Regions from separate parts of the Stenotrophomonas sp. GZD-301 genome, predicted to be linked through region 2. Evidence: predicted binding sites of a transcription regulator. Region 2 holds the regulator's gene; each other region holds the start of a gene.
What was found. Region 2 encodes FliA, which starts transcription of late flagellar genes. Its sites were predicted from a motif close to TAAAGTTTNNCNNNCNNNGGCCGATAA; they were not measured.
Positions count from the first base shown of each region.

Region 1: ACO6VK_RS18450 (methyl-accepting chemotaxis protein) is a predicted target of FliA. The motif match lies at 1,245-1,271, and genes of this name have one in related genera.
Region 3: ACO6VK_RS07565 (methyl-accepting chemotaxis protein) is a predicted target of FliA. The motif match lies at 1,643-1,669, and genes of this name have one in related genera.
Region 4: ACO6VK_RS11035 (methyl-accepting chemotaxis protein) is a predicted target of FliA. The motif match lies at 2,107-2,133, and genes of this name have one in related genera.

Region 1 covers NZ_JBMOWY010000074.1:9,065-12,374, reverse strand. The annotation lists gene ACO6VK_RS18460 (cysteine hydrolase family protein) at 1-188, shown strand, start outside; gene ACO6VK_RS18455 (arylamine N-acetyltransferase family protein) at 228-1,049, opposite strand; gene ACO6VK_RS18450 (methyl-accepting chemotaxis protein) at 1,300-3,310, shown strand, end outside.
Region 2 covers NZ_JBMOWY010000050.1:92,871-96,180, forward strand. The annotation lists gene ACO6VK_RS13950 (AAA family ATPase) at 1-295, shown strand, start outside; gene ACO6VK_RS13955 (MinD/ParA family ATP-binding protein) at 282-1,169, shown strand; gene ACO6VK_RS13960 (RNA polymerase sigma factor FliA) at 1,166-1,912, shown strand; gene cheY (chemotaxis response regulator CheY) at 1,929-2,321, shown strand; gene ACO6VK_RS13970 (protein phosphatase CheZ) at 2,321-2,935, shown strand; gene ACO6VK_RS13975 (chemotaxis protein CheA) at 2,940-3,310, shown strand, end outside.
Region 3 covers NZ_JBMOWY010000028.1:72,563-75,872, forward strand. The annotation lists gene ACO6VK_RS07560 (PAS domain S-box protein) at 1-1,614, shown strand, start outside; gene ACO6VK_RS07565 (methyl-accepting chemotaxis protein) at 1,875-3,310, shown strand, end outside.
Region 4 covers NZ_JBMOWY010000041.1:23,979-27,288, forward strand. The annotation lists gene ACO6VK_RS11035 (methyl-accepting chemotaxis protein) at 1-1,984, opposite strand, end outside; gene ACO6VK_RS11040 (SulP family inorganic anion transporter) at 2,154-3,310, opposite strand, start outside.

The DNA.
Region 1 (3,310 bases), on a different contig from region 2:
ATGAGGTGATCGTACCGTCCGACGCGGTCGCCACCCGCAGCGTGCAGGCCTACGACGGCAACGGGGTGGTGAGCGCCGACGCGCTGCACCGCGCCGCGCTGACCGAAATTGCCGATGCGTTCGGCAGCGTCATGCCCACCGCCGCCGTGCTGGCGCTGCCGGTACAACGGCTGGATGCCGAGCAGTAACCGGCCACCGGCAGCCAGGTGGATACCCAGGCCTGACCGTCAGGCCCCGCCGCGCAGCCACGCGGCAATCGCCTCGCGCAGGCGCGGGTGCGGGGGCGGGGTGATGCCGAAGTCTTCGCGCAGCACCTGCAGTACATCATCCACATCGACCAGTGCGCGCCGCTCGCTCGGCTGGCCGATGCGGTGTACCGCATAGCTGGCGGCGCCGATCGTTCGCCGCCAGCCGGGCCCGGCCAGTGCCGCCCGCAGCTGGCCTGGGAAGGACGAGGCCGGATGGGTGCAGACATACCAGTTGCCGACGATGTGATCCACGGCCTCCTGCACCTGCAGGTCGAAGCGGTACAACGGCCGCCACTCGCCACCCACCTCCACCTGCAGTAAATACGTGTCCCCGTGCCGGTCCAGCCGGTAGCGCTCGTGAGGCGTTGCCTGCGGGAAGCGCTGGTCCAGCCGCAGCGGCCCGGTCGGCGTGTTGCCACCGAAACCGACATCCACGCTGTAGTCCACCCCGTCCACGGTGACGAGCAGCAGCATGTGTGTACGCGGCGGCGGCACGTCGTCGGTCGCCCCCATCACCACCCGCGCGGCAATCGCGCGTGCCTGGAAACCCAGCTGCTGCAGCAGCGCCAGGAACAGGCCATTGAGCTCGTAGCAGTACCCGCCGCGCCCTTCGTTCAGCACCTTGTGCGCCACGCTGGGCAGGTCGATGGCCACGGCATCGCGCAGCAGGGTGGTGAGCGTATCGAACGGGAAGGTGGCGTTGTGGCGCTGCTGCAGGCGGGCCAGCGTTGCCAGCGTGGGCGGCGGTGGCGTGGCTTCGCCGAGTCGCTGCAGGTAGGCGTGAAAGTCGTGCGGGGTCATGGGCCGGACACCACGGGGGAAGGTGCCGCCACTGTGGCGGCTCAACCGTGGTTGAGGTCAAGCCGGCCGCACCGGAGCAGATGGAACGCTGCGTCGCGCGGTGGTGGGCGGTCTGCGGCCGTCATCTTGCCGTCGCCTGCGCCGGGTACAACGGGCGCAGTCGCGACCGCTGGCGGGTCGAGGCGAAGAAAGTGCTAAAGACGTGGCAGATGCGGCCGATACCGATGCGTCATTCCGCCTGGAGTACGTGATGTCGGCCGTTCCCCGCCGCCTGTTCCCCTCGTTCGCCCGCCCCGGCGGACGCGCATCGCCCGTCTCTCTCATCCGCCGCGCCCGTGGGCTGCTGCAGCGGCTCAGTGTCGCACGCAAACTGAAGGCCAGCCTGGTGGTCTGCGGCATCGGCCTGCTGGTGGTGGCCCTGGTCTACGCCGGCACCCGCTACAGCAGCGAACGGGCGGCGGCGACGTTCGACGCGCACCAGCAGGATGCCGCGCTGGCCGCCGCCCTGGCCGCGCAGGTGGCCGATGCACGGCGCTTGCAGACCCGTTATGCGATCACGTTCGACGACACCGACCGCACCGCGCTGCAGCAGGCACAGCAGCGTCTGCAGGCAACGCTGGCGCAGTTGCAGCGCGACCCGCACGACCCGGGCACGGCCAAGGCGCTGCATGCGTTGGCCGCACGCGCCGGTGAGTTTGCCGAGGGCATTGCCGCACTCAATGCCCGTGCCGATGAAATGGGCCGCGGCGACGCGGGCCTGCGCGCGCAGCTGGAGGCGACGGCCGCGGCCGTGGCCACCGTGCTGGACGCCACCGCACCGCCGCTGCTGCAGGCGCAGTGGCAGGGCATGCGCCGCGAAGAAGCGCTGCTGCTGCTCAGCGGCGATGCCACCCATACCGATCGCGCCAGCGAGGCGCGCCTGCCGTTCGAGCTGGCGCTGCCGGGCGCGGGCCTGCCCGGCGCCACGCAGGACGACCTGCGCGCACGCATGGACGCCTATCAGGGCGCACTGCTGGCCTACACCGCCGCACGGGTCGGGCTGGACGTGGAGGCACAATCGCTGGCCGACACCGCCGCGCAGATCGCGCCGGCGCTGCAGCAGCTGGAGCAGGCGCAGGGGGCGGCACTGGATGCCGCCCGCCAGCGGCAGCAGGCGCAGGCCCGTGCGATGACGGTGGGGTTTGCGCTGACGCTGGCGCTGGTGGCGCTGGTGCTGATCGCCACGCTGCTGCTGGTGCTGCGCGCCGTGCGCCGGCCCATCGCCGATACGCTGCGCTTTGCCGAGGACATCGCCGAGGATCGTCTGGACACGGTGCTGGCCGTGCACAACCCACACGACGAGATCGGCCAGCTCGCACAGCGTCTGGTGCACATGCAGCAGCGGTTGCGCGAACGCATCGAGGCCGAGCGCGCCACCGCACGCGACAATGCGCGTGCGCGGCAGGCGCTGGACAGCGCGCAGACCGGCCTGATGGTGCTGGACCCGCAGGGCCAGGTGAGCCTGCTCAACCGCGCGCTGCAGGCGGAGCTGGGCATTGATGAGCTGGCCTGGCGCGGGCGTCCCGCACAGGCGCTGCACCCGGTGTTCGCCCATATCGTGCAGGCCCTGCACGGCACCGGCAGCGTCCGCCACGAGATCGTGCACGCCGGCACGCGCTACCAGCTGGTGGTGACGCCGATCGTCGATCACGGCCACCTGCTGGGCGCGGCGGTGGAGTGGCGCAGCCGCGCGCTGGAGACCACGGTGGAAACCGAAGTGGCCGCGCTGGTCGATGCCGCCGCGCAGGGCGACCTGCATGGCCGCATCGACGTGGCCGGCAAACAGGGCTTCGTGCTGACCCTGGCGGTGAGCATCAACCGCCTGCTGGATACCTTCCAGGGCAATCTGTCCGGTCTGCAGGCGCTGCTCTCGGCGCTGGCCCAGGGCGACCTGCGGGTGCGCATGCGCGGCGACTTCCAAGGCGTATTCGCGCAGATGCGCGACGATGCCAACGCCACCGTGCAGCAGCTCACCGACATCGTCGCGCGCATCCAGCAGGCGTCGGTGGCGATCAACGGCGCCGCCGGCGAGATCGTCAGCGGCAACCACGACCTGGCCGACCGCACCGAGCGCCAGGCCGCGCACCTGGAGGAGACCGCATCGTCGATGGAGGAACTCACCGCCACGGTGCGTCAGAACGCCGAGTCCGCCCAGCAGGCCAACCGCCTGGCGATCGAGGCCGCCGACATCGCCGTGCGCGGGGGCGATTCGGTGGGGCAGG
Region 2 (3,310 bases):
GCTGGTGCTGCCGGCCAACACCAGCTTCGGCGACATGGACGAAGTGGTCCGCCGCTTCAGCGCCGCCAACCCGCAGGGCGTGGTGCTGAGCAAGCTGGACGAGACCGGCCGCTTCGGCACCGCCCTGTCCGTGGCGGTCGACCACCGCCTGCCGATCACCTGGGTGACCGACGGCCAGGACGTTCCGGAGGACCTGCACCGCGCCAGTGCAGCCAATCTTGTACTTCGCCTTGAAGATTTGCGCCGCGCGGCCGATATGCCCTGCAACCCGGAGTTCAACCATGCCGTCGCGTGAGTACGCCAAGCTGACCAAGACCTTCCCGTTGTCGGCTACCCGCAGCCAACCGCTGGGCCCTGTCCGCACCATCGCCGTCACTGGCGGCAAGGGCGGCGTGGGCAAGACGAACGTTTCGGCCAACCTGGCCGTGGCGCTCGCCGACATGGGCAAACGCACGCTGCTGCTGGACGCCGACCTCGGCCTGGCCAACATCGACGTGATCCTCGGCCTGCAGCCGAAGGTGACCCTGGCCGACCTCGTCGCCGGGCGCTGCACGCTGGAGGAAGTGATCATGGAGGGCCCGGGCGGCGTGCTGGTGGTGCCGGCCGCGTCCGGTCGCCGCCACATGGCCGAACTGCAGCCGGCCGAACACGTGGGCCTGGTCAACGTGTTCTCCGAGCTGGAGCGCGAGCTGGACATCATGGTGGTGGACACCGCCGCCGGCATCACCGATGGCGTGCTCACCTTCTGCCAGGCCGCACAGGACACCGTGGTGGTGGTCTGTGACGAGCCGGCCTCGATCACCGACGCCTACGCGCTGATCAAGGTGCTCTCGCGCGAGCGTGGCGTGGACCGCATCCAGGTCGTGGCCAACATGGTGCGCGACCCCAACGAAGGCCGCGTGCTGTACGAAAAGCTGACCCGGGTCTGCGAGAAGTTCCTGGCCGACGTGTCGCTCAACTACCTCGGCTGCGTCCCCCAGGACGACTGGCTGCGCCTGTCGGTGCAACGCCAGCAGCCGGTGGTCAAGGCCTACCCGTCCAGCCCGTCGGCGCTGGCGATCACCGAGATCGCCCGCCGTACCGCCCGCTGGCAGGCCCCGACCGAGCCGCGCGGCGGCGTCGAATTCTTCCTCGAACGCATCCTCAAACAACGCGGGGTGGCCGCATGAAAGGCGCCGCACAATACAAAGAGGTCCAACGTACCGCCGCCAACGAGTGCATCGCCCAGCACTCGGACCTGGTCCGGCGCATCGCCCACCACCTGGCCGCGCGCCTGCCGGCGAGCGTGGAAGTGGACGACCTGATCCAGGCCGGCATGATGGGCCTGATCGAGGCCTCGCGCAGCTATGACGCTGATCAGGGCGCCTCCTTCGAGACCTACGCGTCGATCCGCATCCGCGGTTCGATGATCGATGAGATCCGCCGTGGCGACTGGGTGCCGCGCTCGGTGCACCGCCGTGCCCGCGACGCCGCCGCCACCATCCGCCGCCTGGAGCAGAGCACCGGCCGTGCCGCCAGCGCCACCGAAGTGGCCAGCGCGATGGACATGCCGCTGCCGGAATACCTGCGGCTGATGGAAGACGCCGCACGCGGCCAGGTGCTGAGCCTGGAATCGCGGATCGAAGACCAGGGCGAGCTGGACACCGTCGCCCAGGGCGGCCCGACCCCGCAGCAGGTCCTGGAGCGCGGCGAGTTCGGCCGCGAGCTGGGCAATGCGATCGGCCTGCTCCCCGAGCGCGAACAGCTGGTGCTGTCGCTGTACTACGAACAGGAATTGAACCTGAAAGAAATCGGCGCGGTGCTCGGGGTGAGTGAATCCCGGGTCTGCCAGATCCACGGCCAGGCGGTATTGCGCCTGCGCGGCCGACTGAAGATCTTCGAGGCGGCCGACGCCGGCCTCGAGAACCCTTGAAATCGAGGAAAGTGCTTTGAACAAGAACATGCGTATCCTGATCGTCGACGATTTTTCGACCATGCGTCGTATCGTCAAGAACCTGCTGGGCGATCTGGGCTTCACCAATACGGCCGAAGCCGAGGACGGGCATGCCGCGCTGGCGTTGTTGCAGAGCCAGCCGTTCGACTTCGTGGTCACCGACTGGAACATGCCGGTGATGACCGGCATCGACCTGCTCAAGGCGATCCGCGCCGACGCCAAGCTGAAAACCCTGCCGGTGCTGATGGTGACCGCTGAAGCCAAGCGCGAGCAGATCATCGAAGCGGCCCAGTCCGGCGTGAACGGCTACATCATCAAGCCGTTCACCGCGCAGACGCTGGAAGAGAAGCTCGGCAAGATCTTCGAACGCCTGGCAGCGAGCGCCTGATGGAAACCCTCAGCGACAAATCGGCGCTGGTGCAGCGCCTGCAGGACGCCCTGGCCGCGCTGGAAGGCGGCGACGAGGCGGGCTGGCGCCGGGAAATCGACGCGCTGGCCGCGCTGCGCACGCAGCCGATGATGGCCGGCCTGAACCGGCTCGCCCGCGAGCTCGGCCAGGCACTGGGCGAACTGCCCAGTCTGCCCAGCGAAGCCGGCGAACTGGATGACGCCTGCGCGCGCCTGGACCACGTGGTGGCGATGACCGAACAGGCCACCCACCGCACCCTGGACCTGGCCGAGGAATGCCGTGCGTTGACCGAGCAGCTGCGCGCCAACGGGCTCAGCCCCGACCAGGACCTGCAGCTGGACCGGATCCGCCACAACCTCACCGAGATCGCCCTGACCCAGAGCTATCAGGACCTGACCGGGCAGATCATCCGCCGCGTGGTGGGCATCGTGCGCCGCGTGCACGAAGGGTTCGGTGCGCTCGGCCTGCCGCCGCAGGACGACGACGCGCGCAGGCGCGACACCGGACTGGCCGGCCCGGCCGTCACCGGGCTTGACCGCCACCAGGTATCCCAGGTCGACGCTGACGACCTGCTCTCCGATTTGGGGTTGTAAGACGATGAGTGCTGTTCCGGACGACATTGCCGCCGATTTCATTCTCGAGGCCCAGGAGATCCTGGATCGCCTCGGCGAACAGCTGGTGTCGCTGGAGCAGTCGCCCCAGGATACGGATCAGCTCAATGCCGTGTTCCGCGGCTTCCACACCCTCAAGGGCGGTGCCGGCTTCCTCGGCATCCAGGCGATGGTGGAGCTGTGCCACGCCGCCGAAGAGACCCTCGGCATGGCCCGTTCCGGCCAGGCCACCCTGCAGGCACACCACTTCGACGCCGGCCAGCAGTCGCTGGACTACCTGCAGTCGATGCTGGACTCGGTCTCGGCCGGCACCGAGCCGGGCTACGCACCGCCGGAGCTGATCGCCCAGTTCGACGT
Region 3 (3,310 bases), on a different contig from region 2:
GGGCGGGTCAACCCCGGCCTCTTCCACGATGCCGAGGAAATGCGCGCCTACCTGCAGCAGGATGCCGGCGACGGCGCAGCGCTGCCCAGCATCTTTGATGCGCTGACCGCGCGCGCCGCGCGGGGCACCTGGTCGCACCAGTGGACCTTCGTGCGCAAGGATGGCGAGCGCCGCCAGGTGCGCCTGTCGATCAGCCCGCTGGATTGTGCCAGCGGCACGCGGATCGGCTACGTCGGCATGGCGGTGGACATCACCCCGCTGCTGGCGATCCGCGAGCAGGCCTATGTGGCGGCGGAGAAGTTTGCCGGCGCGTTCTCCTCGGCTGCACTTGGCATGGCGCTGGTGTCGCTGGAAGGGCGCTGGCTGGACGTCAACGACGCCCTCTGCGGCATCCTCGGCTACACCCGGGCCGAACTGCTGCAGATCGACTTCCAGACCTTGACCCATCCCGAAGACCTGCACGCCGATCTGACCCTGGTCGGCGACCTGCTGGCCGGCCGTCGTGATCATTACCACATGGACAAGCGCTACCTGGGCAAGGCCGGCAACATTGTCTGGGGGCGGCTGTCGGTGTCGCTGGTGCGCGCCGGCAACGGCGAGCCGCTGCATTTCGTTTCGCAGATCCAGGATGTCACCGCGCAGCGCCAGAGCGGCCAGCAGCTGCGCGAGTCCGAACAGCGCACGCGGATCACCCTGGATGCGGTGGCCGACATGGTCCTGACCCTGGATCTGCAGGGCACCGTCCAGTACGCCAACGCGGCCGCGACCCGGGCCCTGGCCGGGGCGGGTGCCGAGGCGCTTACCGGTGGCCGGCTGGCCGAGCTGATGGAACTGACCACCGAGTACGCGCCACGCTCGCCGCTGGAGCTGGCCGTGCTCCTGGACCCGGACAGCAATGCCGTGGACCTGCATTCGGACCTGCTGCTGGCGGTGGGTGCCCAACGGGTGCCGGTGGACCTCACCCGCGCCTGGCTGCGTGGCGAGGATGGCGAGATCAGCGGCGCGGTGTGGGTGATCCGCGATGTGACCCAGCAGCGCGCGCGCCAGCGCGAAGCGCGCCATCTGGCCGAGGTCGATCCGTTGACCGAACTGAGCAACCGCCGCGGGTTCGAAGCGCACCTGCAGCAGGCGATCACCCACGTGGCCCGCACCGGGCAGCAGGCGTCGCTGATGTACATCGATCTGGACCACTTCAAGCCGGTCAACGACACGCATGGCCACCTCGCCGGCGATGCCGTGCTGTGGGCGGTGGCCAGCCTGCTGCGGCATGGCGTACGCGATTCAGACATCGTCGCCCGGCTCGGTGGCGACGAGTTCGCGGTGATCCTGGCGGGCTGTTCGCTCAAGCGGGCGCGGCGCATTGCCAGTGACCTGCTTGACGCGCTGCGCGCGCTGTCCATCCCGTGGGACCGGCAGCGTCTGGCGGTGGGGGCCAGCATCGGCATTGCCGCTCTGGGCGGCGCCATGAGCGTGGATGACGCCGTGGCGGCCGCCGATGCGCAGTGCTATCGGGCCAAGGCCGCGGGGCGCGACAACGTGCAGGTAGAGGCGCTGGGCGAGGGGCCGTTCGACCCGCTCGACAGTGGCGATACCAGCGAGGCCGGGGAGGGCTGAGCCCGCCATGCCGATTGATCGGTCACCCTAAAGGTTCCCGGCGAAGGGCCGCTATATCGGTCGGAGTTGCCCCCTGCGTGGCAGGGGGGCCTGGCAGCCTATCTGATCGACAGATCCACTCGACCGTGTACCGGTCGTGCAATGCCACTAGAAGTCGCGTCATTTCCACTGACGATGTTCGTGCGTCCCAAGCCAGCTGATCACCCGCGCCGGGCATCCCGTCCGGCGTCGCCATCGCTTATCGGACACGAGGTCATACGATGTTTACTTCAGGCTTGCATACGCCGGTGCCCGCACCGCTGTCGGTCACCGCCGTCGATTCGCCCTGGCGCGCCCTGCGCGGCCTGTTCAGCGCCCGCCGCAGCCACACGGAGGCCCGGACCGGGGCGGCCGCCCGCCACCAGGCGGCGCTGGAGGCGCAGGTCGCGGCCCTGCACCGCGTACAGGCGGTGATCGAATTCGACCTCGATGGCACCATCCTGGAGGCCAACGACAACTTCCTGCAGACGCTGGGCTACACCCTGGCGGAGATCCAGGGCCGGCACCACGCGTTGTTCGTCGACCCGGCGCAGGCGCAGAGCGAGGAGTACCGCGCGTTCTGGGCCAAGCTCGGGCGCGGCGAGTTCGATGCCGGCCAGTATCGCCGGGTCGGCAAGGGCGGTCGCGAGATCTGGATCCAGGCGTCCTACAACCCCGTGTTCGACAGCGATGGCCGGCCCTACAAAGTGGTGAAGTTCGCCACCGACATCACCGCGCAGAAGTTCCAGGCGGCCGATTTCGCCGGCCAGCTGGCGGCGATCAGCAAATCCCAGGCGGTGATCGAGTTCGACATGGACGGGCGCATCCTCGCCGCCAACGACAACTTCCTGGCGGTGATGGGCTACCGCCTGGAAGAGGTGCGCGGCCAGCACCATTCGATGTTTGCCGAGACCGCCTACCGCCAGAGTGCCGAGTACCAGCGCTTCTGGGAAAAGCTGGGGCGGGGCGAGTTCGACGCCGGCCAGTACAAGCGGTTGGGGCGCGATGGGCGCGAGGTGTGGATCCAGGCGTCGTACAACCCGATCTTCGACATGAACGGCCGGCCGTTCAAAGTGGTCAAGTACGCCACCGATGTCACCGCACAGGTACGCGCCAGCCTTGCCCTGGAGCAGGCAGTGGCGCAGACCCGCGAAGTGGTGGCGGCGGCGCAGGGCGGGGACCTCGCCGGCCACATTCCCACGACCGACAAGAGCGGCCCGATCGCCGAGCTGTGCGAGGGCATCAACGCGCTGGTCGAGGCGATGGCCTCGATCATCGGGCAGATCAAGTTCGCTGCCGACACCATCGCGGTCGGTGCCAGCGAGATCGCCGAAGGCAACAGCGACCTGTCGGTGCGCACCGAGCAGCAGGCCGCGTCGCTGGAGGAAACCGCCGTGTCGATGAAGGGGCTGACCGCGACCGTGCAGCGCACGGCCGACAACGCCCGCCAGGCCAGCGCGCTGGCCAGCGGCGCGGTCGATGTCGCCGACCAGGGCGGGCATGTGGTGCACGAAGTGGTCGCGACGATGGCGCTGATCAACGACTCCTCGCGGCGCATCGTCGACATCATCGGCGTGATCGACGGCATCGCGTTCCAGACCAACATCCTGGCGCTCAACGCGGCAGTGGAAGCGGCCCGGGCCGGCGAGCATGGCCGTGGCTTCGCGGTCGTTGCCTC
Region 4 (3,310 bases), on a different contig from region 2:
TCGTGGTCACCACCTGGCCCACCACCAGGCCGCCCTGCGAGGCCACCTCGGCAGCGCCTGCGGCCAGCTGGTTGGCCTGGACGGCATGGTCGGTGTTCTGGCGCACGGTGGACGTCAGCTCTTCCATCGATGCGGCGGTTTCCTCCAGGCTGGCCGCCTGCTGCTCGGTGCGGCGCGACAGATCGCTGTTGCCCGAGGCGATCTCGCCGGCGGCCAGGTTGATGCTGTCGGTGGCCTGCTGGATACGGCCGACGATGTCGGTGAGCTGGCTCACGGTGGTATCGGCATCGTCGCGCATGCGGGCGAACACACCGTGGAACTCACCGTGCATGCGCGCGGTCAGGTCACCCGCCGCGATCGCCTGCAGCAGGTCGGAAATCTGCTGCAGGTTGTCGTCGCTCACCTGCATCATCGTGTTGAGGTTCTCCACCATCAGGCGGAAATCGTGGTCGAAGCGCACCACGTCACCGCGCTGGCTGAAGTCGCCGATCGCCGCAGCACCGGCCAGATCCTGGATCTGCGTGTTGATCGCGCGCAGGTTGCCCTTGGTGGTGTCCATCGCCGCGGTGAACGCGGCCTGCTCGCCGGGCAGGCGGTCCATGTCCGGGGTCAGGTCGCCGACCGCATAGCGCTGCATCACCTCGACCAGGCGTCGGGTCACGCCGATGTTGGCGCCCACCAGGTGGTTGGTGTCGTGCACCATGCGGCCATACGCGCCGGGGAAGCCCTCGGCATCCATGCGGTAGCTCAGTTCGCCGGCCTCGTGGCGCTGTGCCATCTCGGCCTGGGCGGTCATCACTGCCTGCAGCTGGTCGCGCATGCGCTGCATCGACTGCAGCAGGCGGCCCACTTCGTCATCGCGCACCGCCGGCAACGGCGTATCCAGGCGTCCATCGGCGACCTCGGCCGACAGCCGCACCGCATCGGCCAGCGGGCGGATCGCCTGGCGGCGCAGCAGCACATAGACGCTGCCGCTGAGCACCAGCGCCGCCCCCAGGCCCACCGCGAGGATGATCCAGAGCAGCGCGCGGGCCTGCGCGGTGATCAGATCGTGCGGCACGATCACGCCCAGCGCGAAGCGTTCCTGGCTGCCACCGATGCGCAGCGGCACGTACGCCTTGACGTTGCCGGCGGCGTCTTCGTGGAAATCCTCGTACGGCTTGTCCGCGGCAATCTGCGCCAGCAGCTGTCGGGTGGCCGCATCCTCACGGCGCGTGCCGATCTCCTTGGCGTCGGCGGCGGCCAGCACGATGCCGGCCGGCGAAATCAGCTCCACATGGCCCTCGCCCATCGGACGCAGCGCGGCCAGGCGCTCCTGCAGTGCGGCCAGGCCGAAGTCCACGGTCACCGCACCGAGGAAGGTGCCGTTGTCCAGCACCGGCGTGGACAGCGTGGTCATCAGCACCGGCTTGCCGCCGATCTCATAGCGGTACGGCTCGGCCACGGTGGGGCGCTTGAGCTCGCGCGGGCGCAGATACCAGTCGCCATCGCCGGGCACGTCGTAGCCCTTGAGCACGTCCTGCACCGGGGTGCCGTCCTGCCAGGCCCAGTAGCTCATGAAGCGGCCAGTGGCGTCGTGGGCCGGGGCATCGGCGAAGTCCGCATCCTTGCCGTCGAACGCCTGCGGCTCCCACAAGGTGCCCAACCCCACCCATTCCGGGTGCGAGTGCAGCTGCTGCTGGAGGATCTGCGCGGCGGTGGCGCGCGACAACGTACCGGCGGCGTGCTGCACCACCAGGCTGTCGGCCAACGCCTGGCTGGTGGCGAAGGCGGCGGAAAGGTCCGCGTTGACCCGGCGCGCTTCCGCATCGGCCTGGCTCTGCATGGTCCGCCGCGAAGACTCCACCAGCGCCTGGCTGGCTTCGCGGTAGCTGATGGCCGCAGTGACGCCGAAGCAGAGCATGGCGATCAGTGCGGTACCGAGCATCAGCCGGTTGGCGATGCTGCCGGGGCGCTTGGAAGCGGTCGAGCGGGACGCAGGCATGGGGGGCGGTTCCGGAAATAGGGTACGGGTCAGCGGACGCCATCAAGCGCCGCTACGGCATCGCGCAGTCCATTGCGGTCCGGCTCGGGGCGGTGACACTCACGCACCGGGCATTGAGCTGGATAACGGCCTTGCCGCGCCGATGTTTAGCCGCGTTTCCTGACCGGGTTCAGTGTCCGCCCGGTGGCGGCCCGTCCACGCCCGGTGTCCGCGCCAGGCGCTCGACCAGGGTCTGGCTGGCCGCATTGAGCCCGCGCACCTCGACCTGCGCGCCATGCGCACGCAGCCTGGCCACCACCCGTTCCAGCGCAGCCACCGCGCTGAGGTCCCAGAAGTGCGCGTTTGACAGGTCGATCGCCACGCGCGGCGGGACATGCTGCAGATCGAAACTGGCAGCGAACTGCCCGGCCGACGCGAAGAACACCTGCCCGGCAACGGTGTAGGTGCAGCTGCCATCGGCCTGCGCGACGGCCTGGACATCGAGCATCCGCCCGACCTTGCGCGCGAAGAACAGCGCCGACAGCAGCACCCCGGTCAGCACTCCCTTGGCCAGGTCGTGGGTGATCACGGTGACCACCACGGTGGCCACCATCACCAGCGACGAGCTCGTCGGGTGCAGCCGCAGTTCCTGGAACGAGCGCCAATGGAACGTGCCGATGCTGACCATGATCATCACCGCCACCAGCGCGGCCATCGGAATCTGCCGCACCCAGTGGGCGCCATAGACCACCAGCAGCAGCAACAGCACACCGGCGACCAGGCACGACAGCCGCCCGCGCCCGCCCGAGGACACGTTGATCACCGACTGCCCGATCATCGCGCAGCCGCCCATGCCGCCGAACAGCCCGGCGGTGATGTTGGCCAGCCCCTGTCCGGCGCATTCGCGGTTGCGCTGGCTGGGGGTGTCGGTCATGTCCTCGACGATCTGCGCGGTCATCATCGACTCCAGCAGGCCCACCACAGCCAGCGTCGCCGACACCGGCAGCAGCAGGCGCAGCGTGTCCCAGGTCAACGGGACATCCGGGAACAGGAACGTCGGCAGGCTGTCCGGCAGTGCGCCCATGTCGCCGACCGTGCGCACCTCCCAGCCAAGCCCGATCGACAGGGCGGTCAACACCACGATCGCCACCAGCGGCGACGGCACCGCACGGGTCAGCCGCGGCAGCAGGTAGATGATCGCCAGCCCGGCCGCGCACACCGCCCATACCTGCCAGGACCGCCCGATCAGCTCGGGCATCTGCGCCAGGAAGATCAGGATGGCCAGGGCGTTGACGAAACCGGTGATCACCGAGCGCGACACGAAGCGCATCAGCGCCCCCAGTTTCA